Regions from separate parts of the Metabacillus schmidteae genome, predicted to be linked through region 4. Evidence: riboswitches for the same ligand, from Rfam matches in the RefSeq annotation. Region 4 holds a riboswitch; each other region holds the start of a gene.
What was found. Region 4 has a riboswitch for thiamine pyrophosphate ahead of thiT (energy-coupled thiamine transporter ThiT). Riboswitches for the same ligand answer to the same signal wherever they lie in the genome.

Region 1 (8,165 bases), on a different contig from region 4:
TCAGCCTGAAAAAACATTTGATCCGATTCCGGAAAATGTTGAAAAATATAAGCAGTTATTTAATCTTTATAAGGACGTTTACAACCAAACAAAATCATTAAATGAGGGTTTAAGAGACTTTAGAAAATAACATATTAGGATCAGATCCTTTTTTCAAAAGGGGTCTGATCCATTAGTTTAACTTTCATTAATTTGTAAAGTATCTGATGAAAAAATATTGACGACAAGCTGTCCTCCAATTACTTTTGAACGAATAAGCAAAGGTTGGTTATGTACATTTTTAAATGTGAAATCAGGTCCATACCAACTTACGGTTGCGTCTCGTTTTGGAGGTACATAAGGAACTTTTCGACTATGTGAGTAACGCTCTAAAATTTTGACACCTGCTTTATCAACGGCATTGAAAAGAGTCGATGATACTTGACAAATCCCTCCGCCAATTCCTTCAGACAATTCTCCTCTTACGATAACTGGAGCAGGTAAATAACCTTTCTCTATTGTTCTTTTTCCAACAACAGAATTAAATGAGAAAATTTCTCCAGGAAAGATTACATGATTATTTATTGCCTCTGAAGCTAATTTAATATTTTGGGTCCTTTCTGTATTACGGCTATTAAAAAAAGTGACATATTGACCTACCATTTTGTCCTTAATCGAGGAAAGAAGTTCACTATCTACTTTTGGATAAAGTGTTTCTGTCGGTATTTCAATTGTTGCAGGACCTTGTGAAAAGTAACGGGAATAAAATATCTCCTTCCACAAATCACGATCTAATTTTAATCCCGTTTCTTCACTAATTAATCTACCGTGTTGATCTAATGAAGCGTTGACTGGTCCTTTATATACTTTTGATTCTAAAACATTCGTTAATTCATTAAATTTGGTTTCATCAATAAAATCATACTGAAATGGTGAAAGAGCAACTTCAGAGCGATGTAGTGATTTTAATTCCTTCCCTTCATATGTGATCGATAGATTATCTGACGTTTCAACAGGCTGTGTGATCAGCATGAAAAGTGCTAGAAACACGAACAAATGAAAAGCACCTCCTATTTCTTCAACGATTTATGGATTCGGTAATTTTTTTAAAAAAGGATCCACCATAACCTTCCATGATGAAAACGGAGATGTTCTCACTAAGGTAAAGGTATGTTTCACTTTTACTGGTCCAATAGTTTTTAGATAAAGTTTCGTTTCAACAGGTATCTTCTTCGTAAGGATAATCGAATCATCTTGAATTGGTTCTTTTATTGACCATTGCATACCTTCGATCTGATCAAAAAATGAAAATGACCGATTTAAATTATTGTTGCTGGATACAATCACTTTTTTACTCAAATATTTATCACTGTTTTTAACAGTTAAGAGAAAAACCTCCAAGGATTGTTTTGCCGATAGGGTTGATACATATTCATCAAACTTTCCTGCTGCTTTTAAGATCATAATGTGATGTGATAAATCCTTTTTACCTGAACGATGTGTTCTGCTCTCCGAAAAATGGATACAAAAATGGCCGGGAAATCCATTTTGGATGGCTCCTGCTCCATGTGGCATTCCATGCATTGATGCAGGGATAAGTCGGTCTTTGACCTGAATTAGAACAGCGCGTCTACGCCAGCTCCAATCGCCGTTATAGATGGCTTTCATCATTAGTGTATCTTTTTTGGTTAAAGGTTGTACATCAGCGTGACCGCTTCCGGCTCTTCTTTGAACATCAAATTTCTTTCCAGTTTCAACGTCAATAACAGTGAAATTAGATTTACGTGGAATCACGTTTTGTACCTCTTCCCATGAGGGGAGTTCTGGTTCAAAACTAATCGGATGAACAGAGGGATTATTCACTGTTGTTCCATATGTATGTTTATAGGTTAGAGATAAGAGAAATAAACAAATGATTATGGTTTTCTTCAATTTCTTCAACTCCATTGCTCTTCGTTCGGTACGATTATTTTGCGTAAAATTCCGTAAATCATAGCATAGAGGATAAGGAAATATAAGGTATTAATTGAATGGGGAATTTTTAAATTAATAGGACATAATAATCTGAAAACACAAAAACCTTCTACTTTCTGGTACAATTGCATATACATAGATTTTAGTTTTTCATTTATCAAGATATTTTTCCAGATTAGGAGAATGCTTTTATGTTATATAAATTGAATCGTCAGCTTGAAAAGTGGATGCCTGTCATTACACCAATTAGTGTGTTAACAGGTGTGTTGCTTGCAGATAAGCTGTTACCCTTAACATTTCTCATTCCATGGTTATTTGCATTTATGACATTAACAGGTAGTCTAGGGTCAAGTTTTTCATCTCTTAAAGGTGTTATAAAAAAACCACTGCCTTTATTTGTGATCATTTTGCTGCTTCATCTGGTCATGCCTTTATTTGCATGGACAGTTGGACATACCTTTTATCCAAACGATCACTTAACGATTACCGGATTTGTCTTGGCATCTGTCATACCAACAGGTATTACAAGCTTTATGTGGGTAACGATTTATAAAGGGAATATTGCACTTGCGTTATCCATCATCTTATTTGACACGATGCTGTCACCATTTTTAGTGCCATTTACGTTATCTTTTTTTGTGGGTCAGAATGTACAAATTAATGTAATGGATATTATGTCCGGATTATTATTTATGGTTGTTATTCCTTCACTTATAGGTATGATGACAAATCATCTGACGAACGATAAAAGTATAAAGGTAGGAAAAACGTTAGCACCGTTTTCAAAGCTTGCTCTTGCCTCAGTCATTATGATTAACGGAGCAGTTATCTCCCCATACATCAAAGAATTTGATGTAAAACTATTGATGATCGGGTTAACTGTCTTTTTTCTTGCCTGCATAGGTTACTGTATTGCATGGGGATTAGGGATGGTGCTAAAAAGAGACAGAGAAACTCAAGTTGTGATGTTATTTACAGGTGGTATGCGTAATATTAGTGCAGGTGCTGTTATTGCTGTTCAATATTTTCCACCTGCTGTTGCAGTGCCAGTTGTATTAGGAATGTTATTTCAACAAATATTAGCATCATTATTTGGTTTTTTATTCAACATATTCGATCATAAACACTCAGTAAAAGATCAAATTTCAGCAACACAATAACAATAAAACATTGCCAAAGAAAAAAGTTTATGGTAAAAATAGAAATAATGAGAATTCAATTAATTTAATATTCAATTATCACCACTAGGGGAGCTGTTAAAGCTGAGAGAGGCGTTTGCCTTGACCCTTATTACCTGATCTAGATAATACTAGCGGAGGGAAGAGGTGTTTGAGTACATATTTGGTCAGTTTGTAGCATTAGTTGCTATAATTTTAATGCCATTATTTATGCCATTCAAACCACTTCTCTTGTAGAAGTGGTTTTTTTATTTGGAAAAAGGAGGAGAGTACGCTTGGCAAAAACGATCACTCAATTAGTTGAAAGTGTTCTTGATAGGAAAGAAGAGTTGGTTTCTTTAGTTCAAAAGCTAATTGAATTTAGAACACCTGCACCACCGGCTAGAAACACAGAGGAAGCACAGTTGTTTATTGCGGATTTTTTAAAGGATAAGGGGTTTTCTATTGATGTGTGGGATGTATATCCAAATGATCCAAACGTTGTTGGTGTTAAGAAGGGAACTAACGGAACCTCTTATAAAAGCTTGATTATTAACGGACATATTGATGTAGCTGAGGTGCATGAAGATGAACAATGGGCAACAGATCCTTTTACCCCTTTTGTAAAAGATGGAGTAATTATTGGCCGTGGAGCTGCAGACATGAAAGGTGGCTTGGCTGGTGCATTGTTTGCTATTCAGTTATTGCAAGAGGAAGGAATTGAGCTACCAGGTGATCTTATATTTCAATCAGTGATTGGAGAAGAAGTAGGAGAAGCAGGGACTTTAGAATGCTGCAATAGAGGATATAAAGCTGATTTTGCTGTTGTAGTAGATACAAGTGATTTACATATTCAAGGTCAAGGTGGTGTCATTACTGGCTGGATTACAGTGAAAAGCGCACAAACTTATCATGATGCAACAAGGCGACAAATGATCCATGCTGGAGGGAACCTTTTTGCAGCAAGTGCAATCGAAAAAATGACCAAAATTATTCAAGGACTGCAGGAACTTGAACGTCATTGGGCTGTAACAAAAAGCTACCCGGGATTTTTACCTGGAACAAATACGATAAACCCGGCAGTTATTGAAGGTGGCCGACATGCTGCATTTATCGCGGATGAGTGCCGATTATGGATTACGGTTCACTACTATCCGAACGAATCATATGAAGAGATTGTTAAGGAGATTGAAGAGCACATTATTCATGTAGCAAAGTCTGATCCTTGGCTCCGTGAACATCCGCCTATCTTTGAATGGGGTGGTAAATCAATGATTGTTGATAGAGGAGAAATTTTTCCTTCATTAGAAGTAGATCCTGCCCATCCTGCTGTACAGATATTAGCTGCTACCCATAAATCAATACTACAAAAGCCGCCAATTTTAGATGTATCTCCCTCTGTAACAGATGGAGGATGGTTGGCTGATGCTGGAATTCCAACAGTTATCTATGGACCAGGAAAACTGCAACATGCTCATTCTGTAAATGAACAATTGTCAATCGATGAATTAGTTGAGTTCACCAAATCGATCTTAATGTTTATCTATGAATGGAGTCATACAGGAAATGAAGTAAAGGGGGAGATACTAAATGAAATTTAGTCAAAGACTTTATGAAAAAGTTAAGCCTATTTGGGAACAAAATCACGCACATCCGTTTGTACAGGGGATGGGAGATGGAACACTTGCAAAAGAAAAGTTTCGATTTTATATGGTTCAAGATTATCTGTACTTAATTGAATATGCAAAGGTATTTGCTTTAGGTGCTGTAAAAGCAACGGATCTGAATACAATGGGGCGATTTGCAGCATTGCTTAATTCGACATTAAATGAAGAGATGGAGCTTCACCGGCAATATGCCAAAAGATTTGACATTACCACTCAAGAATTAGAGGATGCGAAGCCTTCTCCGACAACACTTGCCTATACACACTATATGTTACATGTTAGTCAAAATGGAACGCTGGCTGAGTTAGTTGCCGCTCTCTTACCCTGCATGTGGAGCTACTGGGAGATAGGTAAAGAGTTATCAAAAAAGGAAGGAGCGTGTCAGCATGAATTTTACGGTGAATGGATTACAATGTATGCTTCAAATGAATTCGGTCAGCTTGCTTCTTGGTGTATTGATTTAATGAATGACCTTGCTAAAGGGAAATCAGAAGCAGAGTTAAGTCAATTAGAAGAGATCTTTCTTAATACAACTCGATTTGAATATATGTTCTGGGATATGGCTTACCATGAAATGATGTGGCCGGTACATGACTAATACAATTTTAAAATTCAATAATATTAGCTTTCAATATGAAAAGAATGTCAGTCAAAAACCGATTCTAAAAAAACTCAATTTGAATGTATATGAGGGAGAATTTATCAGTTTTCTTGGGCCAAGCGGATCTGGAAAAAGCACATTATTTAAATTAATTACAGGACTGGAACAACCTAGTGAAGGTGAAATATTTTTGCGAGATCAGCTTGTCATCAATAGGTTAGGTCATGTGGGTTATATGCCTCAACAAGACTTACTATTGCCTTGGCGCACAATTGTTGAAAACGCATCTCTACCACTTGAAATCAAAGGGATGAAAAAAAGTGAAGCATATAAAAAAGTCATCATGCTTTTAGAAGAGTTTGGCCTTAAAGGAGTGGAAAACTGTTTTCCAAGTGATTTATCAGGTGGCATGAGGCAACGTGTTTCTTTTTTAAGAACAATTTTAAGTGGATCCAACATTCTTTTACTTGACGAGCCGTTTAGTGCATTGGATGCGATAACAAAATTATCATTACAAGAATGGTTATTAGCTCAGTGGCAAAAGAGAAAGGAAACCATTCTATTTATTACTCATGATGTGAATGAGGCATTATTTTTATCAGATCGCATTTATGTGTTTACTGAAGCACCTACAACAGAGCTGAAAGAAATGAAGGTTCCATTGCAACGACCTAGAAATGTAAAAGACTTAAATCACCCTGATATTCTCCAACTAAAAGATGAACTATTAGATGTGTTGCGATCGAGGCAGAATCTATGAAATTAGTACATAAATATGGACCTTCATGCAGTTTTATTTTATTTCTCCTACTTGTTTGGGAAGTAGGTGCAAGAATACTTGATATGGGCTTTATCCTTCCCACTCCAACAAATGTGATCGTTAAGATATGGCTGTTGAGGGAACCGCTATTTTTAGAACACTTACCAGCTACATTTCTTATTATCGTCATCGGGCTGAGCTTATCAATTTTCTTTGGAGTAGGCCTCGCGATATGGATGAGTATTAGTAAAACGGTTGAAAAAACATTTTATCCCTTGATCATTGCGTCTCAGACCATACCTATTATCGCACTTGCCCCTATATTTGTTCTTTGGTTTGGTTACACAATATGGAGTAAAGTTGTTGTGACTGTTCTCATTACGTTTTTTCCTATAACGGTGAATACATATGATGGACTAAAAGCAACGAGCAAGGAGTATAAGGATTTGCTTAAAACGATGGGGGCTAGTAAAAAAGATATTTTCTTTAAGCTTCAAATTCCCGGAAGTGCACCATATTTCTTATCTGGGCTGAAGGTCGCTGTTACATTAAGTGTCATTGGGGCTGCTATAGGAGAATGGATTGGTGCACAGTCCGGTTTGGGATATTTCAGTAGAAGAATGATGACCCAATTTGATGGAGCAGGTGTTTTCGCGCCTATCGTGATTCTATCAATAGTTGGAATTGGATTATTTTTTATCGTAAGAATAGTTGAAGAAAATAGACTTAAATGGAGGAAAACAGATTGAAAAGAAGAGCGTTCGTATTGTTTATAGTATTATGTTCAGTCATTCTATCAGCATGTTCCAGTACAACAACTAATACAGGTGGGGAAAAGAGTAAAGAATTAAAAGAAGTTAGCATTATGCTAGATTGGTATCCTAATGCTGTTCACAGTTTTTTATACATCGCGAAAGAAAAAGGATATTTTGAAGAAGAAGGACTTAATGTTGATATTCAATTCCCTGCAAATCCTACAGATCCAATTAATCTGGCTGCTGCAGGAAAAATCACTTTAGGTATTTCCTATCAACCAGATGTAATTATTGCTCGGGCGAATCAAGATGTTAACATAAAATCAGTAGGTGCGATTGTACGATCACCTTTAAACCGGGTTATTTTTATGGAAGATAGCAAAATTCAATCTCCTAAAGATTTAGAAGGAAAAACAGTCGGATTCCCTGGAATTCCACTAAATGAATCACTCATAAAGTCTATGGTAAAAGCAGATGGGGGAAACCCTGAAAATGTTGAAATGGTTGATGTTGGCTTTGAACTTGGATCTTCAATTGTCAGTAAAAAGGTAGATGCTGTTATTGGTGCATATATAAACCACGAAGTACCTGTACTTGCCCATGAAGGCCATAATACCCGTAATATCAACCCTACTGAATATGGAGTACCTAATTACTATGAGCTAGTTGCCGTAACAAGTGATCAAACATGGGAAAAAGAACAGGATTCAATAAAGGCCTTTTGGAGAGCTGCAACGAAAGGATATGAATTTACTGCAGAGAATCCTGATGAAGCTTTACAGATTTTATTAAACAACCAGGATGAATCAAACTTTCCGCTTGTAGAAGATGTTGAAGTACAAAGTTTGGATATCTTATTACCGCTCATGAAATCTGATGAAGGATTTGGTAGTCAGGATCCACAACAATGGAAAGAAACGATTAAATGGTTAAAGGAAGCAGGATTAATTGAAAAAGAACCTAAAGTAGATGATATTTATGTGAATATTGGAAATGAGGATTAAAAGGACTTGGTGGGATTTGAACCCACAAGATGTTCAACAGTCCTCGATGTAACTATTGACCGCTCTGCACATTGAGCTACAAGTCCTGGTATTAGTATGTACGATAAAATGAAATTCATACTAAAAACGCTTGTTCATTTGAACAAGCGTTTTTAGTTTCTATTAATTACAATTTCAGCTCAATCTCTGCAGATTCCCGAAGCTCTTCAACTTTTGCTGCAAGTTTTTCCTGTGTTTTTTGTGTCTCAAGGTTTGTTTTTAGCATGTC
Region 2 (8,165 bases), on a different contig from region 4:
TTCAAGAAGTAATTCTACATAAACAAGCTGGACTATATTTTAGTTCTCACATTCTCCTCGAATATATAGAAACCAGCTTACGAACTTTAGAAGGCCTTGTGAAAGAAAGTCGAAAAAACAATTTTGATCACACTAAGAATTTAACTGATTTCTTTAGAAAGGTCATCAGTTAAGAAAGGACTCCAAAATATGGATGGAGTCTTTTTCTTTTTCATCCTGTTGAAGAGCTCTTTTTCTTTACCTTTGGTATGTTGTGATAAAAATAGTTATATTCATTTTTCAATTCTGTTAGTGTCATTTTATTCATTACCTGGCTATTGTAAACACCAATTGCCAGTAGCTTTTGTGAGTAGTAATTTCTTTGCTCTTCAAGTGCAGTTTGTAACATTTTGCTCATAGCACTCATCTCCATTTATTTTTTTACACTATTAAATTTACCTCAAAATTGTTATGTGGCGATTAAGACAATGTTAAGATTTTTTATTGAGATATTAAGATTGTATAAATTTGGTTAAATTTTCAAAAATTTGTCGACAATAGTTTCAATAACCTATGGAGTTGAAACGAATGAAGATAAAGGTAATTGCTATAAAACAAGATCTTTCTTACACAAAAGTTTTTTATCTCAATTTAGCTGAACCAAAAAACCAGCAATTATATATGGCTATATTCGAAAAAGGTTTTTTAGCTTCATTAACTATTTACAACACACTTACAAATCACTTTGAAGAAGTTACTTCCTTATTCCCGGAATCCTTTTTACAAAAACTTTCAGAGAATATTTACATTCAAATAAATACAAAGTCTTATAGACCTGAAGAAGGTTCTCATCTAAAATCCTTCCTTTAATGAGATCATTAATTCTCGAAGATTTTCTTAATTGTACCCACTCTTTGCTTCTGTTACATTTCAGCTGTAAAAAAACCTCACAACTACTTACACGGAATATATTTTTATGTTAGAATTTCTTACATAACAGAAGCCATCTTTGCCATAACAGGATATACTCTAAGTAAGAATTGTTTAAGGGGTGGAGATATTGAATCATCCAGACCGCTCTTATAAGGATAAAAAGGTGATTTCAATAGGTACAGTCAGCGAACTAACCGGATTAACATTAAGGCAAATTCGTTATTATGAAGAAAGAAAACTAATTGCACCGTATCGAAATGATCGTGGTACGCGAAAATATTCGTTTTCCGATATTGAAACATTGATGGACATTGCTGACAAACGAGAGGACGGTGTACAAACAACAGAGATTTTAAAAGAAATGCGTTTAAAGGAACGTAAGCGGGAAAGTGAAGCAGATGTAAGAAAAAAAATGCTGCAAGGTCAGATAAACGCACAATTCAGATATGGACGTGGAGGACATTGATGAAATTTGGAAAGTTCCCTTTACCACCTAGTTCTCATGGAGAAATCCCTATTTTTTCTTGTTCTATCATCCGTAGATTTCTTTTTATTTCAGAGAGTTGATAAAAGCTACAGCAAAAGAGCCTAAAATGCTGTAGCTTTTTAATGTGCTTCCCCCCTTTAACCAGGACATTTATCACTTTTCTTCAATTAAAAAATCCACAAAGCCTCCCTGCTATTGATTCACTTTATATAATATTTCGACTTTTTTTTTTGAAAATAGGAAAAAAAACACAGTATTCTATTTACTTTCTTTTAAAATATCAGATAATAAAAATACTAGGATCAATTTACCTAGATGTATACTGTGAGGTGTTCATTGTGAAAACATTAGATACCGTAATAGAGGAATATCGTAACAAGATGTTTTTAATTGCCAAAGAAGATGGCCTAAATTCACATCGAACATTAATAGCAAGTCAACACTTAGATGAATTACTGAATATAAAAATGGCTGAGAGCAAAGCTATAAGTAAACCGAAAGAAAATCATTAGAATATTATAAGTAAAATGTATAAATACATCAATGGGAAACCTTGATGTATTTTTCATCGAATCATCTATATAAAAAGGCAGAAACTTTTTCTCCAATTCGTCTTAAGGGAAGTGAATTCTTTGAATCATGAAATTGTTTGGTTAAGTAAAGGAACACCCTCTACTCTTACCTATAAGGGAAAGGAATATAAATCAGGTATAGCTAAAAATCAAGTATCTGAGCTAAATGTCACGTTGAATGGAATTATTGGTGATGATGTTGAAAATCATGAATTCCATGGAGGATCGGAACGTGTAATTTGTGTATATGCTTATGAACATTATGGATTTTGGGGACAACTCTATCAACACATTCTCCCTAAAGCTGCTTTCGGTGAAAATTTAACTCTAAAAGGTATGACCGAATCTGATGTAAATATTGGAGATATTTATCAAATTGGTGAGGCAATTGTTCAGGTTTCACAAGGTAGGTTTCCATGCTCAACAATTAATAAATACACAAACATACCTACCCTTTTAAATAAAATTATTGAACACGGCTACACTGGATATTTTTTTCGAGTGTTAGAAGAAGGTACGATTTATTCTAATTCCTCTATTAAATTACTTGAAAAACATCCAAAAGGATTATCCATAAGCACCATCCATCATACCTTCTTTCATGATAAAGAAAATATTAGACAGATTGAAGCCATTTTATCATTAGATACTCTTTCTAAAGAATGGAAAAATAGATTGAATAAACTACATAATTCTATTACAAAAAATTCCGATAAAAGTTTAAGGTGAAATTTCACCCTAGCAATTTCTTCCTATTTTATTATTACTATCTAACTAGTTCCTATTAAGAAAACGAGGACTTCTACTCATTCAAGAGTGGAGGTCCTCGTTTTTCACGAATATTCAGATAGTAAAAAAGATTCTGTTGACTTACATCTTCAGTGTGATATGATTATTCTTGGAATTTAATTAAATTTCCATTATCTACTAGGGGAGTCCATTAGCTTGGACTGAGAGAAGAACGCGCTCGAAGTTCTTTGACCCTTCGAACCTGATCTGGATGATACCAGCGTAGGGAAGTAGGAATAGTTTATAAAAGGGTCTTCGCACACGCCCCTTTATTTTATTTTTCCTACATCTACCTAACGGGTTCTGTATATCAGAGCCCGTTTTTTATTTCCTTCCGTTGTGATCACATAACTAATATTCTAGGAGGAGATTAGATGAAGATTAATGTTAAACAACCATTCTCTGGCAGCAAAAAAATTTATGTACAAGGTAGTAAACCTGACATTCAAGTACCAATGAGGGAAATCTCACAGGATAAAACGAAAAGTACTTTTGATGAAAAAGAAAATCAACCTATACGTGTTTATGATACAAGCGGGCCTTATACAGATCAAAATGCTGATATTAATATTTCTAAGGGCCTTCGCAAAATAAGAGATAACTGGATTAAGAGCCGACAAGATGTTGAACATTATGCAGGTCGAAAAAGCAAACCTGAAGATAATGGCTATAAAACTCTATTTCCATCTTCGACTGATATATTCCCGTCAGAGTCTACTACACCACTTGTAGCTAAAAAAGGAAAAAGAGTTACTCAGCTACACTATGCAAGACAAGGAATAATTACACCAGAAATGGAATTTATCGCGATTCGTGAGAAAATGGATCCTGAATTTGTTCGGGATGAAGTTGCTTGTGGGCGCGCAATAATTCCGGCAAATATTAATCATCCTGAAAGTGAACCAATGATTATAGGTAAAAATTTTCATGTGAAAATCAATGCAAATATTGGAAATTCTGCCGTTACCTCTTCTATCGAGAATGAAGTTGAAAAAATGACATGGGCAATCCGCTGGGGTGCCGATACGATCATGGATTTATCAACTGGAAAAAACATTCACACAACAAGAGAATGGATCATTCGTAATTCACCTGTTCCAGTTGGGACTGTACCAATTTATCAGGCATTAGAAAAGGTGAATGGAATTGCTGAAGATTTAACATGGGAAGTATATCGTGACACGCTTATTGAACAAGCTGAACAAGGTGTCGATTATTTCACTATTCATGCGGGCGTTCTTCTCAGGTATATTCCGTTAACCGTTAATCGGACAACCGGAATCGTGTCACGAGGGGGTTCCATTCTTGCCCAATGGTGTTTAGCTCATCATAAAGAAAATTTCTTATATACTCACTTTCATGAAATATGTGAGATTTTAGCAGCATACGATATTGCCGTTTCATTAGGCGACGGTTTACGCCCCGGCTCTATTGCTGATGCGAATGATGAAGCACAGTTTGCAGAACTTGAAACATTAGGAGAACTAACGAAAATAGCCTGGGAATATGATGTTCAAGTTATGATTGAAGGACCAGGACACGTTCCAATGCATCTAATTAAAGAAAATGTTGAAAAACAGCAGGATATCTGCCATGAAGCCCCCTTTTATACTTTAGGACCTTTGACAACCGATATCGCTCCTGGCTATGACCATATAACCTCTGCAATTGGAGCAGCCATGATCGGTTGGTTCGGCACAGCCATGTTATGCTATGTGACACCAAAGGAACATCTTGGGCTACCAAATAAAGATGATGTTCGTGAAGGAGTCATCGCTTATAAAATTGCTGCACATGCTGCTGATTTAGCAAAGGGACATCCAAATGCCCAATACCGAGATGATGCCCTATCCAAGGCACGATTTGAGTTTAGGTGGAAAGACCAATTCAATCTCTCTCTAGATCCAGAAAGAGCAATGGAATATCATGATGAAACATTGCCGGCTGAAGGGGCAAAAACAGCCCACTTTTGTTCAATGTGTGGACCAAAGTTTTGCTCAATGAGAATTTCTCATGATATTAAGGAAAATGTCAATAATCAAGGAATTTTTGAAGAATTACGTCAAAAAGGGATGAATGAGAAAGCAAAAGAATTTACTGCACTGGGTTCTCGGATTTACAAATAATACTTCAGGGATTTATCTACCATGATAAATCCCTCTTTTTTTCTTCATTTACAGAATATCAAGGAATGATTAAGAAACGGATCCTCTCCAACTATACCATGTGTTCTTCCAGAAAACGTGTGATCATGCTTTGGACGCTCACCATCCCCATACATCACACCCCCAAACTGTGACAAAACAGCCTCATCATAGTTATAATAAGTACGGGTTTCAAACAAATGATAGTGACCACCATTTTCTAATGGAATAGCAGGACCAGTTTCTCCATAGAAGCGGTGATAATGTTTGTTAGCAGTCATTGTCACACCTCTAATAAAATGCTGATGACGATCAAGGCTATTTCCATTTACTGTTAAAGTGAAGCCCTTAATTAGATGGTAATGATCTTTTGATTCAGATGTTTTTGCGGCAAAAAAATGTGCATGATGGGGCTTTACCATGCCTACATGAATCAACTTTTTCATCTCCTCCTTGCCTCTTATTTCTTCATATGAAAAAGTGAAGAGATAAGAAAGTTGTCCATTCCTATCTTATATTATATATCTATTCTGGATATCCATCCTGATCCTTAATAATGCCAACATTTTTCATTTCCACTTGAGTTGTCACCTTAAAATTAACTGATTTATAGATGGAATTCCATTCATTTATTTTTGTTGATTCATTACCTGTATGTAATCCACGGTATCTAAGTCCAAATCCAACTGGATCAACGTTTTCCTTTTGAAATAATTTCAACAAATTTTTTATGTGATCCGAAACTTCAAGTTCGATGTCCTTTTCATATTCCCTTTTCTTCTCATCCTGCAATACATCAAAAGCCTCTTCAACTACTCCACTGATTTTTATATTCATTAAGATGTTGACTTTAGTGTTCTTTTCCTCAATTCGATAGGTTGTTCGAACTTTATCTGTCGAAAAAACAAAATATGGTGCATTATTTTCTCCTTCAACTTTAACCTCCGTTTTTGAGGAGTTATTTTTGATAATATTAAAATATTTTGTTTGCTCATCATCTAGTGTGAGAGCATGCTTTAAGCTAGAAAATACTGCTAACTGATTTGTTGAATAATCCTGGTCGTCTGCTTCAATAATTGGTAATATAGGATCAATTCCTCTTTCAGACTTGAGAGACATTAATTTATATAAATAAACAGAACTGATATACGGTGTTTCTGTTCCCGCGTTGCCAAAAGTTAAAAATAACGAATTGGAAGGCAGTCTTTCACCCATAGGCTTTGCTTCAAGTATCTTTAATGCGCTTGGACGACCAATTGCTGTCCATGCAATTGCCTGTATATCTCTTCTCCTGCTAAACCAATCTACTATATTTGTTATATCTTCTTTTACTAGCTCATCTCCAAAAATAATCATTTTGGCATGTCCAAAGTCCAGCTCCTTATCTACCTTTGCTTTTATTATCCGAACAGCTTCAGATATCGTTTGCGCTGATTCAGTGAGAATCTCTGATTCATTGCTTCCTGTCTTTATATCGCTACTTGGAACTGCTAATTTTAAGGAAATATCATACATATCATTCCGACCCTTGTCTACACCTATTGAAACAACAAAATATCTCTTGTCAATGTCTTTGTAGCCACAACTTGATAAAAAGAACATAGAACATAACAGGAACAAAAATATACATCTTTTCATTTTTCCAGCTTGTCCCTTCTTTTTAAAATTACTTTTAGCACAACAATACCTATTAATTGGGCGGGTAATAAAATAATCATCCACACCTTCGCTACACTACCAATAATCTCAACATCAAGCAGGTTTAAACTCACCATTCCTAATAAAGAAAAAATGCCTAAAATTATTATTGGCGTTATTTCTTTGTCCTTTCTCTTTATGATAGGAAGAATAGCTTCTAATTGTTTCATCCCTACATGCCAATGCATCGTTACGCTTGCAATCGATACATTGATGTATAATGCTAAGAACAGAAAACTAACACGTTCAATAAAACCAAGTTCAATCCTTAAACCTTCAGTTGTTGCAATCCACGGAAATGTGTAAGACCCTACACCATCAAACCCGTGTACACCGATTGGGATAAAAAAGGTTGTTATTAAGGTGAAAAAACCAAGAAGACCTATAATGATGATCGAAAAAAAGCCAACTTTCACCTCTTTGAAATATCGATTAAAAATAACAAGATTCGCATAGCCAGTATAAACAAAAGTTGCTGTGGAGATTGTCTCAAAACTAGGCATTTCATGATAATATGTTAAGGCTACACGCATAGAGTCCCATATAATTTCTTGGTTTGTATATGATTTAAAAATGACAAAAGCAATAAAGGGGAGGTTTATTAATAAGATTATTTCTATTGAATATAACACCTTTTTTGAATCCCTTGATGCTCCAAAAAAAATAACAACCAAGAATAAAAGAATAGTGACAAGCTCATCCATTTCAGGATTAATATATTGTTTTGATATGTGTGTAAATGCAATGAGCGTAACAAAACCTGCCATAAACCATAAAATCCCCTGAAAAAGCAAATAAAATGTCCTAAACCATTTCGGTGTGAATTTTTCAAGAATTTCTGGTATTCCCTGCCCAGGAAATTCGCTCATATATTTTGTGAAGAAGTAAATAATGAACATTCCAATCAGAAAAGCCAACAAAATCCCTAGCAAAGAACCTTCACTTCGATTTTCGATTAACACCGTCGGCACATATGCCACAATGTTTGTTAACATATTCAAAATTAGCATTGCGTACAATAATCTTTTTGACATTATCAACTTCCTAATCTGTGTCAAATCTTACCCAAATTGAAAGGTTTATTTTTTAGACTGTTCCCCATTAAAAAATGCTAGATAAGGTCTTCCAAAGCTATTTAAACTTACCAAATAATAAATAATCCCTATTAAACCAATTATTACACCTATTAAGCCACTTAAGGTTGCAACAGCCAGAAGCAGATACTTTGTAACTCTCATCGCAAAGCCCATTTCATTAATAGGAATGACGAAGTTAGAAATAGCAACTGCAGACACAATGATAATCATAATATTACTTACCAATCCCGCCTCTGTTGCCGCCTGTCCTAAAATAAGTCCACCAACAGTTGTAGCTGTTGGACCGATTGCTTTAGGTAAACGAATACTAGCTTCTGTTAGTAGTTCCATCATAATGAGCATAAATAACACTTCCATATAGGCTGGATATGGAACAGACATTCTACTCCCTGCAATTGATAAAGCCAGTTGCACTCGGAAAAGTTCTGGATTAAAAGCTGTTATTCCAACATAAATTGCCGGTAAA
Region 3 (8,165 bases), on a different contig from region 4:
ACTTTATCTGCAATTTTTAACATAACAATCATCCTCCTCCTACAAAATGAACTAATTCAATTTCATCACCATGCTGAATGGTTGTTGAATCATATTGATCTTTTAAGATAATTTCGCGATTATGTTCCACGATGACTAAACGATTTTCTAACTCGTAAAAAGCTAATAACTGCTGAACTGTCTTAACATCTTCCTTTAAATTAACGAATTCTCCATTTAGTTTTATACTCATCATATCACCTCACAGATTGTGTTAAATTTCTTGTTATGGAGAAAGCCCTGACATAATTTTCATCTATCTTTCTCTTTAAAATAAAGTCTCTAATCATTGTCCCTGTTTGAGGGGCAAGCAGAATCCCATTTCGGTAATGTCCTGTTGCGAACAGGATGTTATCATCTTCAGGATGCAGGCCAATATATGGTTTTCCATCTTCTGACTGTGGTCTTAATCCAGCCCAGGTACTTACTAGCTGTGCTGAAGATATACTTGGCATTAACGGGGTGATCTTCTCAATTAAAGCTTGAATCCCACCTAAAGAAGGTGTTGTACTCCAATCATCCTCCACCATTGTTGCACCAATAACAAACCTTCCATCACCTTTAGGAACAATATAGCAATGATCATAAAAAATCGTCTTTTCCAAATGCAGTGTATTACTTTTCACTGCCAAGCATTCACCTTTTACTGGTTTCATACCATTTGGTAATCCCAACTGTTTAAAGAAATAGCCGCTCCAAACACCATTCGCTACGACCACTTTATTACAAGTAAAATCTCCTTGTGGTGTGCAAAGAACATAATCATTTACTGATGTTTTTTGGATGGAATGAACAGGAGCATTCTCGATAAATGTTGCACCTAGTAAACTAGCTGATTTTGTAAATGCCTTACAAACATGGATTGGTGAAACATGCCCATCCTCTGGAATATGTAGTGCTCCTTCAATTTCATTTGATACATAAGGTTCATTTATTAAAACTGTTTCTTTTGTGTGCCATTCAAGTGACTCATGGTGATGAACGGCTTGTTTTAATGACATTACTTCTTCTAACGTTTTAGCAACTTTATACATGCCTTTATCAACTAGTTGAATATGAATCTGTGATAAATCTAAAAGTTCGTCTTGTAAATGATGGTATTGTCGTTGACTTTCCTTTGCAAATTGGAAAAACGCATCATTCTGTTCGAGTTCAGAATTAGCCCCAAGCATTCCCGCTGCCGCACTTGTCGCGCCAGATCCTCCTTTATCACGTTCCAATACAAGGACAGAGACACCTTCTTTTGCTAATTGGTAGGCAATCGATTGACCAATGATTCCGCCACCAACAATTCCTACATCATAGTGTTTGCTCATTGTATCTCTCCTCTATTACTCTTTTCTTTTAATTTTATTAACGCCTGCTTTGGGTCTTTGTTCTGCATGATATAAGACATAACCGCTACTCCATAAACATTTGTTCCTTTTAGCTGATCAATTGTCACTGGAGTAATTCCCCCTATTGCTATAACCGGGACCTTGACGTTTTCACAGATTATCTTTAACTGCTCAACACCTCTTGGTAAAAGGTCAACCTTACACGTTGTCTCGAAAATATGTCCATATAATAGATAATCTGCGCCCTCTTTTTCACATTGAATCGCTTCTTCTAATGAATGAATAGATCGTCCGATTCTAAATGCGGGCCTGTATTTTTTTACTTCCTGAATCGAAAAACTATGGCTTGGTAAATGGAGATTAGGTATGTTTTGTAATATAGCAACATCCATTCGATCATTTATGACGAGCTTTTCCTTTTGTACACCTTTTGCCACTAATTCAGATACAAGCAACATTATGTCTGAAGCTGATTTTGTTTTTTCACGTATATGGATATAGTCTACTTCATTGTGAATAATAGACAATCGCTTTATCAGTTCAGCGATGGTTTGCTTTCCGTCTGTTATGACATGAAATTCCATTACAATCACCTTGTTCTTTATAGCAAATAAAAAAACCACTTTTCGATAGAAAAGTGGTTTTACATACATATATGTATTATGCTGTAATCCACTTCCCTACGCTGGTATGAACCAGATCAGGTTATAAGGGTCTTAAAGAATCACTTTAATCTCAGCCCATTGTATAGGGCTCCCCTAGCGGTTATTTGCCAATATTCATTTGTTATTTAGTATTATCATACCAAATGTGTGAAAACTTTCAAGAAATTATTTTATTTCTAATAGATGTTTTCGCATACTTAGATATTTATTATTAAGTTAGAAGTAAGATCAGATCGTTTCATTGCGCTGCAGACACTCGCTTTCCGCGGGGAGGAAGCTGAGCCCTCCTCGGCTTCGCCTGTGGGGTCTCAGCCTTTCCTCACTTCCCGCAGGAGTCGAGTGTCTTCCGCTCCATTCCACTATCGACTTTAAAATAGTATTCAAAAGAATAAATCTTCACGAAAATGTATCCCCATAAACAATCGTTTATTTTTAAATATCTATTTTCCAATAACCTAATAACCTACATATTCTAGAACAACTCTAACTCCTGTTTTAGCTCGTTCACATATTCTCTTGATCCTGTCACGATGAGGCGGTCGCCTAGTTTGAGGTCTGTGTCACCGTGTGGAACGATTGAGTCTTTTCCTCTAAAGATTCTTACGAAGATGATATCACCTGTAAACGGGAAATTGCGTAGTAAGATATCATCGTATTTTGGGTTATTTAAATTAATTTGATGAAGAGTTGTTTCTTGGTTTGTTAGGATTCTCATGACACTTGGTGCTTCGATTAGTGCTCGCAGCACTGTATTTGTTGAAAGAAGTGTTGAGAATATGTCAATTCCTTCATCTTTTAACTTACTTGCTAAGTCAGGTGAACCAACACTAGCAATAACTCGATCAACTTGTTCTTCTTTTGCAAACGTGGCAATCGCAGCATTTTTTTGTTCATCACCAGTCGCTACAACGACCATATCCACATCAAACGCATTATGCTCTTTTAATGCATCAACGTTAAATTCGTTAATTTCTTTTATTTCAAATAATGATTCAGCGATTTTTTGATCAATTTTATCTTGTTGAATATGGTAAACCGTTGTTTCATAAAGATCAGGATTCAATTCTCTTGTAACAGGCAGTGTCATTTGATTTGCACCAATAAACGCCACTTTAATTTTTGTTGGCCCACCTTCCGTTTTAGGGAAGAGCTTTTTAAAGAATATTGGTGTCACAATACTCGTAATGACAGCAACTAAGATCAAGGCTCCAGACATTTGGGATGTGATAATCTCCATTCTCTCCCCAATTGTTGCTGCTGCAATAACTAAAGATAATGTTGATGTCAGCAAAAACCCTGAAGCTAAAGTAGTTTTCATATCATACCATTTCTTCAAATAGAGAACAGGTACAATCTTCGAAATTAACAGGGCGATAAAAAGTAAAGGAATGAGAATAAAGATTTTTGGATCTTTGAATAATTCCCAAATATCTAAATCAACTCCAACCATTACGAAGAAAATTGGGATAAGAAAACCATAACCAAAGGAATCAAGCTTTTGTACCATTTCTTTATTTGGCGATAGAAGGGAAACTAATACCCCCGCTAAAAAGGCACCAAGAATATTTTCTGCACCAATCGTCTCAGATATCGCCACTAATAAAATGATTAATGTGAATACAGCACGTGTCCCAATTTGAATTGTCCCCTTGGACATTGTTTCAATAAAGGAGCGATTCATGAATGTTTTTCCTAAGAAATAGAGAGCTACACCGGCACCGAATAGAATTAATAATAGCCATGTATTGCTTTCTCCTCCACCATATATAGAGGCAAAAACAGCAAGCAAAATCATCGTTACTAAATCAGCGATAACAGCGACCAACAAAATAATCTGACCGATGTTGGATTTCATAATCCCAGCATCTTTTAAGGTTGGCACAACAACACCTAATGAAATCGTTGAGATTATCAATGTCATGAGGAAAGCATTGTCCATTAAACCAATCCATACGAATATGTACGAAAGAAGTAGTGATAAGGCAAATATCCCCGTAAAAATAATCATTGAAACTAAGAACGTGTTAGGGGCATTTTTTCCTGAAGGAAGCTTTTCTTTCTTTTTCCCTCCTGCAAATGCTGTAAAGTCGATTTCAAGTCCACTTAGGAACATGAGGAAAATGAATCCAAGCATTGATAATGTTTCTAACCACATATCCTGATGAACAATATCAAAACCGCTTTTTCCAATGAATAAACCGACAATAATCTCAGCTACCACGACAGGCATAAAATTCATCTTTAAACGGTGGAGTAAAATTGGGGTTAAAAATGCTGCGAGTATGACAATAACTAATGAAGTTACAGACGCTCCATGCATCCTATCCCTCCTTCTTTTTTGTTTTTTGTACTTCAGTGAAATATAGTAATGGTTGAATGCAGCAAGAGGATGTTTAGTTTGCTCCATTCAACCTGAACATTTTTTCTCCATAATACAAACTGTTTAAAATAATCTAGTTCCTATAATATACAAATTTAATTTTTTATTGTAATAATATGCTTGCTCGTTATTTAATCAAATATTGCATAAACAATGTAGCCATTCCAAAATAAATTAAAATACTAATAATATCATTAATCGTTGTAATAAACGGTCCTGATGCAACAGCAGGATCTACTTTTAATTTGTGCATAATTAAAGGAATAAATGCTCCGGAAATAGTTGCGACAGTCAGTGTTGCCAGAATAGACAAACCTACTAAAATCCCAAGGAAAAGAGTTCCCTTCCATATAAAGACAGTAAGAGCTACAACAATACCACATATTGCTCCTGTAATGAGTCCAGTACCAGCTTCTTTTAAGAGCATCTTCATTAGGCTTTGATCTTCTGAGTCACCTAACGATATTTTTCTTACCGCAACCGCTAATGCTTGTGTCCCCGTATTACCGGCCATTCCGGCAATTAATGGAATAAATACAGCTAAAATGGCTACTTTTTCTAAGGTTTCTTCAAAGCGTCCTATTAAACTCGCTGTGAACATACCTAAGAATAAAAGGATAATGAGCCATGGCAGCCTCTTTTTCGCTGCTGAAAACGGACTTCGATCGGTTGAATCAACATCGGAAACGGCAGCTAATTTAGAATAGTCATCACTTGCCTCTTCATCAATTACATCAACAATATCATCAACTGTAATGATACCTAATAAATGACCCTGAAAATCTACAACTGGAAGAGCTAAAAAGTTATAGTCCTTCATTTTTCTAGCAACTTCTTCTTGATCCTCAGCAACACTTACTGAATAGACCCGTTCGCTCATAATCTCTGAAATCATTGTATCAGGTTCACTTATAATAAGATCTCTTAACGAAATAACTCCGGCCAGCTTTTCATCCTCATCAATGACAAACACATAATAAATCGTTTCAGCATTTGGTGCTTCCTGCTTTAATATTTGCATGGCAGAGTGAACGGTTTGATGTGCATGAATGGAGATATACTCCGTCGTCATGATACTCCCTGCTGTATATTCTTCATAGTGAAGCAGTTCACGAATTTCTTCAGCTGCCTCATTATCCATAATGGTTAAATAGCTTGCCACCTGGTCTTTATCTAGTTCATTCAAAACATCAACAGCATCATCCGCATACATATGTGCAAGCATTTGTGCAGCAAATGTGGGATCCATTTCAGACAAATACGCTTCATATTGCCCATCTTCATCTTCAATGTTCTCAAACACTGCAGCCATTTCTTCCGGTGAAAGATATTGATATACTGTATTTCGTTGATCAAAATCAAGTTTAATAAACAAACTTGCTTGATCATATGGATGCTGCTCTAAAAAAACTGATCGAAACTCATCCATATTTTTATCTGTTAAACTTGTTAGAAGTGCTTCATATTCAAGCTCTACTTGTTCTTTCACTTCTGACATAAGTTATTCCTCCTCTCTTTAGGTTAAATTATATATATGAAAAAATGTTCCATGCATTCGACAAAAACTTAAGTATTTCTACATATTGTGCTTCTGCTCATAATAACTATAATATTCTATATGTATTTAATGAATCAATAAGTTGACAACTATTTACACAATTGAAACATTTCAGAAATGCTCAACATCCTTTACTTGATCAAATTATCAGATCCACAAAGTACAAAAATAACTTTATTTTCCTTTTATAAAAGGATTCTTTGCAAATCGTTCACAATCCTTTAAGATTGTAAATGATACAATGAAGATAGACCGTTTTTCAAGTTAAAAGATTTTAGAAAGGGATCGAATATGACAAATGATAAATCCCCTCAACAGCAAATAGATTATACGTTAATTTTTATATTATTTTTATTAGCGATTGTCAGTACAGTTGCTATTGATAGTGCGGAAACAACATTACCTGCCACACTGCAAAGTATTAATTTTTCGATAAAACAAATTCAGTGGTACATCATTGGAGCTGTTGCTATTGCTGTGACAATGCTCATCGATTATGATCGCTTTAGACAGCTTTCATGGTATTTATATGGTTTCGGTTTATTACTGTTACTAGGTTTGGAAGTATTACCGGAAGGAATTGTTCAAACCATTAAAGGGGCAACAGCCTGGTATAAATTAGGACCGCTTGGGAATTTCCAGCCTTCAGAATTAATGAAAATTATTATTATTATCGTCTTAAGTAAAGTCGTTGCTGACCATCGAGAGAGTTATCCACAAAATACAACAAAGGATGATTTTCTTCTTATAGGAAAAATAGCGGCAGTTGCCGGTCCCCCTATTCTATTGTTAATTAGACAACCGGATATGGGAATGACAATGGTATTCTGTGTGATTATTGCTTCATTACTTCTGATTTCAGGCATTAAATGGCGTATTATTTTACCAGCAGTTATTACGTTTGTAGTGGGTGTAGCTACATTCCTTATCCTATTTTTTAAATATCCTGATATCCTTTTAAAATATATTCTTGGTGGTCAATCCTATCAATTGGATCGATTTTATGGTTGGTTAAATCCTTATGAATATTCCGGAGAACAGGGTTTCCAGCTTGTTAAATCACTACTCGCAATTGGGTCAGGAGAATTAGGTGGAAAAGGATATAATAATTTAGAAGTGTATTTACCAGAGGCTCATACTGATTTTATTTTTGCTATTATAGCTGAGCAATTTGGTTTCATTGGTGGTAGTATCGTTGTATCGCTATTCTTTTTACTTATCTACCGAATGATCCATATCTCTTTAGAAAGTAATGATCCATATGGCAGCTATCTATGTACAGGTGTTATCGGAATGATTACTTTCCAAGTATTCCAAAACATCGGCATGACAATCGGTCTTCTTCCTATCACCGGATTACCATTACCATTTGTTAGCTATGGCGGTAGTTCACTCGCAACCTATATGGTAGCAATCGGTATTGTTTTAAATGTTCGCTCAAGAACAAGAAAATATATGTTTGATTAAGAAAAGTGGTACCCGGACTGCAAGCAACGGTTAGCAATTATACTTAATCTAATCTAAGGGTACTCTATCACTAGAGTGCCCTTTTTATTATATTAAAAGAACTGACAAGAGGTGTTTACATATGAAAATTGATGTAATAGGTGATATACATGGATGTTATGCTGAATTCGAGGAGTTAACGAAAAAGTTGGGCTATGAATGGGAATCAGGCATACCTTTGCATCCAGATGGAAGAAAGCTGTCTTTTGTTGGAGATTTAACAGATCGCGGGCCCAATTCTATTCAGGTCATTCATGTGGTTTATCAGCTTCTAAAGGAAAATCATGCCCACTATTCTCCTGGGAATCACTGCAATAAACTTTATCGCTTCTTTTTAGGAAATAAAGTACAAATCACTCATGGACTTGAAACTACTGTGGCTGAATATGAACAGTTAGCCCCAAAGGACCAAGCCGATGTTAAGGCTAAATTTATGTGGTTATATGAATCTTCTCATCTTTACCAAATTCTCGATAACGGCAAATTAGTTGTTGCTCACGCAGGCATTCGCGAGGATTATATAGGCAAGAACACTAATGCAGTCAAAACCTTTGTTTTATATGGAGATATTACAGGAAAGAAAAATCCGGATGGAACGCCTGAACGCCGCGATTGGGCTCAGCATTATCAAGGAAAACCAATGATTGTATATGGTCATACCCCGATAAAAGAAGCCAGGC
Region 4 (8,165 bases):
TTACCTCCCCGAACATCACGGTTGTAAGTTCATCCGCTTTATCAATGGATTCCTCAATGATCGGGAGTAACCCGACTTCTTGTGATTCATAGTAAACCTCTACATGACCATAGGTGGTCGTTAATTTATTTTTCTTCATCTCTTTATAGTCAGCTATGGTTACTGTTTTTTTCTGAAACGGAATTATATACAATTGGTATTTTTCTTCAATTGTCAGGTTTTCTCCAAGCTCTGTTGCAATCATATGATTGATGGATAAAAAGTAAATCGATAAAAAAGACGTGCAAATGGTTAGTAAAATAAATGAAAGAATCCCACTTTTCCTGCTAAGAAGTGTGATATTCCTCTTAGGATTAAGAAGAAGATAAAGACAAAAACAAAAAAACAAAAATGAAACCAGTGCCATGATGATACTGTAAACGGTGGATATTTTTATGTTAAAAAATAAATGAACACATACAGAAATAACAAAGAGCACGCAAAAAATAAGCAAATAATGTATGGCATTCTTTAAAAACAGGAATTGTGTTTTCAATGTGACCTCCTACATAGGTGATCTTTTTTTATACTTATGAACAATGTCCTGAAAAAATGCCGTGTTCAAATGCAAAAAAGAGAGACCACATAAGGTGACCTCCTCTTTTTGATTAAGATTATAAGTAGAAAATTGAACATAGATATGCAAAAACAAAACCTAAAGGAAAGCTGACAATTAAGGATAACCCATGAACAGGCCCCTCTTCATTGCTTATTCGAATCGCTTCTTTATATCCATAAGCAAAATGAAATAATGATAGTAATAAAGTTAGTAGAATAATAGCAAAAGATATAGTCATCATCTGTCCTCCGTTTTTTACAATCTAGTCTTTCTATTAATACATGCTAGAAAACAAATGAATATGATAACTTTTTAAAAAAGGTAGGGAGAACTGAAAAGCTAGATAGAAGATATTAGAAGAACTTGGCTAATCGCCAAGTCCTAATGGAGAAAGCCTTAGTTTTTCTTTTACTACTGTCCATAAATTTTTATACTTCCTGATAGTATAAATAAAACCTTGGCCGATGACCAAGGTTGAATAAACTATTTTCTTTTCACTAATCGAGGAGCTGTTAATAACAATAAACTAACAACAATAGCTGAGACAATTATTGTTGGAATCATATAGGATGCATTATATCCAATTGAGTAGATTAATACAGGCGTACCTTCCGGAGCGAAAGAAGCAAAAAAGAAAACTCCTGCAATGATGTGTGCAACTGCTCTAAGTATGCCTCCTAAAATTGTGCCTAATGTAATAAATAATATGGCTGCTTTTCTATTATTATTTGTTAATGCATTTTGTACCGCTTTAAAAAATACCCCACTTGCTCCTACTAATGTAAAAGCTAAATAATAATCAAGAAACCCTTGAACAGGGTGAACAATATAAGGATTAAAAATAGCTTGTAATAAACCTAAAATGAGTCCGGTAAGTAATCCGCCTTTTAATCCCCAGCGATATGCCATAATAAATACTGGAATCATTCCAAGTGAAATGGATCCACCTTGCGGCAATTTGCCGATTACCCCAGATAATAAATCCAATAAAAATGCCAATGCACCTAGCATGGCGACTTCAATTAAAAAAACTAAACGCTGATTTCCTTGCAATCTAATTCCCTCGCTTTTTTTATTAAACCAAAGGGAACCTTTCATATCTGCGTATAAACTAAAAAAGCAATGAATGGAATGATCATAGTAGTCCCAAACATTACTTTTTATAAATGATCATCCACATCCCTACACTAGTATTAACTAACAGGTTCAAAGGGTTAGAATGATCAAAGTCATTCAATCTCAGCTAAAAGGCTCCCCCTGTGGTTTAAGGTATTATATTTTAGTCATAACTATACACCATCATTCATTAATCAACAACTAAAAGAAAGAAGAATTTGAGAGAACCTGCATTATTTTTCGTAATGAATTAATAGGCTGGTACATATAATTCACCAGAATTGTCCATGGGGTGAATGTATGAGTCTAAAAAAAATACTTAGTTTTAAACAACCTTCTATTAGAAAGCAATTGAATGTTTCAAGGAAAGAAAAACAATATGGAGGTATTATTCAACAATTACAACTAGAAGACTTCTGGCATAACTTAGAGATTCATGAAAGATCATTTATACGTAATTGTGTGAAGTGGTCATTTAGTGGACGATTTAATGGAGAAGATATAGATCACCCGGATAGTCATGCTCAAACAAAGAGAGATGATTGTCGTTTTCTAATGGGAAATGCTGCTTGGGCATTTGATTCCAAAGAATATGTATTAACTGAAAAAATACTTAATGAGGTAATTCATCGCTCAAAAAGTACTTATACTCTTCATCGAGCATATCAGAAATTAATATATATATGAGGTTTCAGAAAATAAGTCTTTAATACAAAAGTGGAAAAATTATTGTGAAGAACATATTAAGTTAGCTCCGGCATTATTTTATGAATCGGATAACAAAGAAGAACTGCCTCCAGAAATCAGATCTTTTTCTGTATTGAAAAAAATTTTACTTGATGAAAATGCCTTGGAGGAATATAAAGAGCTATCCTTTATAGAACAGCAGTATAATTACGGATACTTTTCTAATGAAGAAAAGGTTTTAAGAGATATGTGAGGGACTGGAGATTATTCTTTAGTCCTTTTTTGTTGTAAAAGCTATATTTATTAACGCTCTTCACAAAAAACAAAAAATAATTCAAAAAAGTGCTTGCGAACATAAAAATATCATGATATATTATTAAACGTCGCTGCTGCGGTAGTGATGAGCAAAAATACAAACAGTAAGAAACAACGATGAAAAATAAATATTGACAAGCTGTTTGTGAAATGTTATATTGATAAAGTCGCTTCTGATGAGAACGACAAACCAAATGATCTTTGAAAACTAAACAAAACCAAGCGTGCCAACGTTAATTTCGATTAACAAAAAACGTACTATATAGTACAAAATTTTATTATGAGCTACATCAAACACTTTATCGGAGAGTTTGATCCTGGCTCAGGACGAACGCTGGCGGCGTGCCTAATACATGCAAGTCGAGCGAATCTGAGGGAGCTTGCTCCCAACGATTAGCGGCGGACGGGTGAGTAACACGTGGGTAACCTGCCTGTAAGATTGGGATAACTCCGGGAAACCGGAGCTAATACCGGATAACATTTCGAACCGCATGGTTCGAAATTGAAAGACGGCGTCTAGCTGTCACTTACAGATGGACCCGCGGCGCATTAGCTAGTTGGTGAGGTAACGGCTCACCAAGGCAACGATGCGTAGCCGACCTGAGAGGGTGATCGGCCACACTGGGACTGAGACACGGCCCAGACTCCTACGGGAGGCAGCAGTAGGGAATCTTCCGCAATGGACGAAAGTCTGACGGAGCAACGCCGCGTGAACGATGAAGGCCTTCGGGTCGTAAAGTTCTGTTGTTAGGGAAGAACAAGTACCAGAGTAACTGCTGGTACCTTGACGGTACCTAACCAGAAAGCCACGGCTAACTACGTGCCAGCAGCCGCGGTAATACGTAGGTGGCAAGCGTTGTCCGGAATTATTGGGCGTAAAGCGCGCGCAGGCGGTTTCTTAAGTCTGATGTGAAAGCCCACGGCTCAACCGTGGAGGGTCATTGGAAACTGGGAAACTTGAGTGCAGAAGAGGAGAGTGGAATTCCACGTGTAGCGGTGAAATGCGTAGAGATGTGGAGGAACACCAGTGGCGAAGGCGACTCTCTGGTCTGTAACTGACGCTGAGGCGCGAAAGCGTGGGGAGCGAACAGGATTAGATACCCTGGTAGTCCACGCCGTAAACGATGAGTGCTAAGTGTTAGAGGGTTTCCGCCCTTTAGTGCTGCAGCAAACGCATTAAGCACTCCGCCTGGGGAGTACGGTCGCAAGACTGAAACTCAAAGGAATTGACGGGGGCCCGCACAAGCGGTGGAGCATGTGGTTTAATTCGAAGCAACGCGAAGAACCTTACCAGGTCTTGACATCCTTCGCTACTTCTAGAGATAGAAGGTTCCCCTTCGGGGGACGAAGTGACAGGTGGTGCATGGTTGTCGTCAGCTCGTGTCGTGAGATGTTGGGTTAAGTCCCGCAACGAGCGCAACCCTTGATCTTAGTTGCCAGCATTCAGTTGGGCACTCTAAGGTGACTGCCGGTGACAAACCGGAGGAAGGTGGGGATGACGTCAAATCATCATGCCCCTTATGACCTGGGCTACACACGTGCTACAATGGATGGTACAAAGGGCTGCAAGACTGCGAAGTCAAGCCAATCCCATAAAACCATTCTCAGTTCGGATTGCAGGCTGCAACTCGCCTGCATGAAGCCGGAATCGCTAGTAATCGCGGATCAGCATGCCGCGGTGAATACGTTCCCGGGCCTTGTACACACCGCCCGTCACACCACGAGAGTTTGTAACACCCGAAGTCGGTGGGGTAACCGTAAGGAGCCAGCCGCCTAAGGTGGGACAGATGATTGGGGTGAAGTCGTAACAAGGTAGCCGTATCGGAAGGTGCGGCTGGATCACCTCCTTTCTAAGGATATGAGGTACGCTTGGTATTTTGTTTAGTTTTGAGAGATCATTAGATCTTTCAATATATGTTCCTTGAAAACTAGATAACGAAAACAATTCAAGTAATTCACTGAGTTTAAACGCTTAGTTTAGTGATTCTCTTATTAATGAAGTAAATGACATCTTCGATGTCGAAGGTTAAGTTAGTAAGGGCGCACGGTGGATGCCTTGGCACTAGGAGCCGATGAAGGACGGTACTAACACCGATATGCTTCGGGGAGCTGTAAGTAAGCTTTGATCCGGAGATTTCCGAATGGGGAAACCCACTGCTCGTAATGGAGTAGTATTTTTACCTGAATACATAGGGTAATAAAGGCAGACCCGGGGAACTGAAACATCTAAGTACCCGGAGGAAGAGAAAGCAAACGCGATTTCCTGAGTAGCGGCGAGCGAAACGGAATTAGCCCAAACCAAGAGGCTTGCCTCTTGGGGTTGTAGGACACTCTATACGGAGTTACAAAGGAACGGAGTAAATGAAGAGGTCTGGAAAGGCCCGTCAAAGAAGGTAACAACCCTGTAGTTGAAACTTCGTTCCCTCCAGAGTGGATCCTGAGTACGGCGGGACACGTGAAATCCCGTCGGAAGCAGGGAGGACCATCTCCCAAGGCTAAATACTCCCTAGTGACCGATAGTGAACCAGTACCGTGAGGGAAAGGTGAAAAGCACCCCGGAAGGGGAGTGAAAGAGATCCTGAAACCGTGTGCCTACAAGTAGTCAAAGCCCGTTAATGGGTAATGGCGTGCCTTTTGTAGAATGAACCGGCGAGTTACGATCCCGTGCAAGGTTAAGTTGATAAGACGGAGCCGCAGCGAAAGCGAGTCTGAATAGGGCGAAAGAGTACGTGGTCGTAGACCCGAAACCAGGTGATCTACCCATGTCCAGGGTGAAGTTCAGGTAACACTGAATGGAGGCCCGAACCCACGCACGTTGAAAAGTGCGGGGATGAGGTGTGGGTAGCGGAGAAATTCCAATCGAACTTGGAGATAGCTGGTTCTCTCCGAAATAGCTTTAGGGCTAGCCTTGAAATGAGAGTCTTGGAGGTAGAGCACTGATTGGACTAGGGGCCCCCATCGGGTTACCGAATTCAGTCAAACTCCGAATGCCAAAGACTTATGTTCAGGAGTCAGACTGCGAGTGATAAGATCCGTAGTCAAGAGGGAAACAGCCCAGACCACCAGCTAAGGTCCCAAAGTATACGTTAAGTGGAAAAGGATGTGGAGTTGCTTAGACAACCAGGATGTTGGCTTAGAAGCAGCCACCATTTAAAGAGTGCGTAATAGCTCACTGGTCGAGTGACTCTGCGCCGAAAATGTACCGGGGCTAAACGTATCACCGAAGCTGTGGATTGTTCTTACGAACAATGGTAGGAGAGCGTTCTAAGGGCTGTGAAGCGAGACCGGAAGGACTCGTGGAGCGCTTAGAAGTGAGAATGCCGGTATGAGTAGCGAAAGAGGGGTGAGAATCCCCTCCACCGAATGCCTAAGGTTTCCTGAGGAAGGCTCGTCCGCTCAGGGTTAGTCGGGACCTAAGCCGAGGCCGAAAGGCGTAGGCGATGGCCAACAGGTTGAAATTCCTGTACCACCTCCTCACCATTTGAGCAATGGGGGGACGCAGAAGGATAGGGTAAGCGCGCTGTTGGATTAGCGCGTCCAAGCAGTTAGGCTGACAACGAGGCAAATCCCGTTGTCACATAAGCTGAGCTGTGATGGCGAGGGAACTATAGTACCGAAGTTCCTGATTCCACACTGCCAAGAAAAGCCTCTAGCGAGGTGAGAGGTGCCCGTACCGCAAACCGACACAGGTAGGCGAGGAGAGAATCCTAAGGTGAGCGAGAGAACTCTCGTTAAGGAACTCGGCAAAATGACCCCGTAACTTCGGGAGAAGGGGTGCTTTTTAGGGTGAATAGCCCGGAAAAGCCGCAGTGAATAGGCCCAGGCGACTGTTTAGCAAAAACACAGGTCTCTGCGAAGCCGCAAGGCGAAGTATAGGGGCTGACGCCTGCCCGGTGCTGGAAGGTTAAGGGGAGAGGTTAGCGCAAGCGAAGCTTTGAACCGAAGCCCCAGTAAACGGCGGCCGTAACTATAACGGTCCTAAGGTAGCGAAATTCCTTGTCGGGTAAGTTCCGACCCGCACGAAAGGCGTAACGATCTGGGCACTGTCTCAACGAGAGACTCGGTGAAATTATAGTACCTGTGAAGATGCAGGTTACCCGCGACAGGACGGAAAGACCCCGTGGAGCTTTACTGTAGCCTGATATTGAATTTTGGTACAGCTTGTACAGGATAGGTAGGAGCCTGAGAAGCCGGAGCGCTAGCTTCGGTGGAGGCGTCGGTGGGATACTACCCTGGCTGTATTGAAATTCTAACCCACAGCCCTGATCGGGCTGGGAGACAGTGTCAGGTGGGCAGTTTGACTGGGGCGGTCGCCTCCTAAAATGTAACGGAGGCGCCCAAAGGTTCCCTCAGAATGGTTGGAAATCATTCGTAGAGTGTAAAGGCACAAGGGAGCTTGACTGCGAGACCTACAAGTCGAGCAGGGACGAAAGTCGGGCTTAGTGATCCGGTGGTTCCGCATGGAAGGGCCATCGCTCAACGGATAAAAGCTACCCCGGGGATAACAGGCTTATCTCCCCCAAGAGTCCACATCGACGGGGAGGTTTGGCACCTCGATGTCGGCTCATCGCATCCTGGGGCTGTAGTCGGTCCCAAGGGTTGGGCTGTTCGCCCATTAAAGCGGTACGCGAGCTGGGTTCAGAACGTCGTGAGACAGTTCGGTCCCTATCCGTCGTGGGCGTAGGAAATTTGAGAGGAGCTGTCCTTAGTACGAGAGGACCGGGATGGACGCACCGCTGGTGTACCAGTTGTCTTGCCAAAGGCATAGCTGGGTAGCTATGTGCGGAAGGGATAAGTGCTGAAAGCATCTAAGCATGAAGCCCCCCTCAAGATGAGATTTCCCATCACATTAGTGAGTAAGATCCCTGAAAGATGATCAGGTTGATAGGTCAGAGGTGGAAGCGCGGTGACGTGTGGAGCTGACTGATACTAATCGATCGAGGACTTAACCTATTAGAAAAGCGGAAGAAGCTTAGCTTTTATCCATAGGGCATTGGAGCGATCGAGCAGAAGTCGTTCTTTGACTTCGTACGAGAGAGTGAAATGACCGTAGGATTTGGCTTCTGTAGCTGGACAAAGTAAGAGCATAAACTCAGTTAGTGAATTGAATTGTGAATCGTTATCTAGTTTTGAAGGAATATAAAAGTTTTTTAAAAAAAAGACTTGAAAAATTCTTTTAAAATAGTATAATCATTCTTGTCGCACTTATCTGGTGATGAAGGCGAAGAGGTCACACCCGTTCCCATGCCGAACACGGAAGTTAAGCTCTTCAGCGCCGATGGTAGTTGGGGGTTTCCCCCTGTGAGAGTAGGACGTTGCCAGGTTGCAATAGAATGTTATACAATACGGAGGATTAGCTCAGCTGGGAGAGCACCTGCCTTACAAGCAGGGGGTCGGCGGTTCGATCCCGTCATCCTCCACCATATGCCGGTGTAGCTCAACTGGTAGA

Region 1: it holds a riboswitch for thiamine pyrophosphate, as region 4 does, so the genes downstream of both, HWV59_RS09735 (acetylornithine deacetylase) here and thiT (energy-coupled thiamine transporter ThiT) in region 4, are expected to answer to the same signal.
Region 2: it holds a riboswitch for thiamine pyrophosphate, as region 4 does, so the genes downstream of both, thiC (phosphomethylpyrimidine synthase ThiC) here and thiT (energy-coupled thiamine transporter ThiT) in region 4, are expected to answer to the same signal.
Region 3: it holds a riboswitch for thiamine pyrophosphate, as region 4 does, so the genes downstream of both, HWV59_RS06025 (thiamine phosphate synthase) here and thiT (energy-coupled thiamine transporter ThiT) in region 4, are expected to answer to the same signal.

Annotation. Positions count from the first base shown of each region.
Region 1 is NZ_CAESCH010000001.1:2,046,743-2,054,907, forward strand. Features, by position in the region: gene xylB (xylulokinase) at 1-130, shown strand, start outside; gene HWV59_RS09720 (VanW family protein) at 178-1,029, opposite strand; gene HWV59_RS09725 (hypothetical protein) at 1,066-1,911, opposite strand; gene HWV59_RS09730 (bile acid:sodium symporter family protein) at 2,145-3,113, shown strand; TPP riboswitch at 3,190-3,291, shown strand; gene HWV59_RS09735 (acetylornithine deacetylase) at 3,407-4,711, shown strand; gene tenA (thiaminase II) at 4,701-5,375, shown strand; gene HWV59_RS09745 (ABC transporter ATP-binding protein) at 5,368-6,138, shown strand; gene HWV59_RS09750 (ABC transporter permease) at 6,135-6,887, shown strand; gene HWV59_RS09755 (ABC transporter substrate-binding protein) at 6,869-7,897, shown strand; tRNA gene HWV59_RS09760 (tRNA-OTHER) at 7,899-7,983, opposite strand; gene HWV59_RS09765 (SurA N-terminal domain-containing protein) at 8,064-8,165, opposite strand, start outside.
Region 2 is NZ_CAESCH010000001.1:2,072,739-2,080,903, reverse strand. Features, by position in the region: gene HWV59_RS09920 (nucleotidyltransferase domain-containing protein) at 1-173, shown strand, start outside; gene fbpA (Fur-regulated basic protein FbpA) at 212-397, opposite strand; gene HWV59_RS09910 (hypothetical protein) at 568-849, shown strand; gene HWV59_RS09905 (MerR family transcriptional regulator) at 1,040-1,378, shown strand; gene HWV59_RS09900 (aspartyl-phosphate phosphatase Spo0E family protein) at 1,738-1,911, shown strand; gene HWV59_RS09895 (MOSC domain-containing protein) at 2,023-2,700, shown strand; TPP riboswitch at 2,891-3,006, shown strand; gene thiC (phosphomethylpyrimidine synthase ThiC) at 3,135-4,886, shown strand; gene HWV59_RS09885 (YmaF family protein) at 4,931-5,350, opposite strand; gene HWV59_RS09880 (Ger(x)C family spore germination protein) at 5,430-6,542, opposite strand; gene HWV59_RS09875 (GerAB/ArcD/ProY family transporter) at 6,539-7,636, opposite strand; gene HWV59_RS09870 (spore germination protein) at 7,682-8,165, opposite strand, start outside.
Region 3 is NZ_CAESCH010000001.1:1,235,574-1,243,738, reverse strand. Features, by position in the region: gene HWV59_RS06040 (thiazole synthase) at 1-23, opposite strand, end outside; gene thiS (sulfur carrier protein ThiS) at 29-232, opposite strand; gene thiO (glycine oxidase ThiO) at 237-1,355, opposite strand; gene HWV59_RS06025 (thiamine phosphate synthase) at 1,352-1,960, opposite strand; TPP riboswitch at 2,037-2,146, opposite strand; gene HWV59_RS06020 (monovalent cation:proton antiporter family protein) at 2,514-4,361, opposite strand; gene mgtE (magnesium transporter) at 4,549-5,919, opposite strand; gene HWV59_RS06010 (FtsW/RodA/SpoVE family cell cycle protein) at 6,271-7,446, shown strand; gene prpE (bis(5'-nucleosyl)-tetraphosphatase PrpE) at 7,568-8,165, shown strand, end outside.
Region 4 is NZ_CAESCH010000002.1:900,416-908,580, forward strand. Features, by position in the region: gene HWV59_RS25160 (hypothetical protein) at 1-535, opposite strand, end outside; gene HWV59_RS25165 (hypothetical protein) at 654-836, opposite strand; gene thiT (energy-coupled thiamine transporter ThiT) at 1,082-1,651, opposite strand; TPP riboswitch at 1,761-1,866, opposite strand; gene HWV59_RS25175 (hypothetical protein) at 2,015-2,401, shown strand; rRNA gene HWV59_RS25180 (16S ribosomal RNA) at 3,016-4,566, shown strand; rRNA gene HWV59_RS25185 (23S ribosomal RNA) at 4,741-7,669, shown strand; rRNA gene rrf (5S ribosomal RNA) at 7,925-8,040, shown strand; tRNA gene HWV59_RS25195 (tRNA-Val) at 8,064-8,139, shown strand.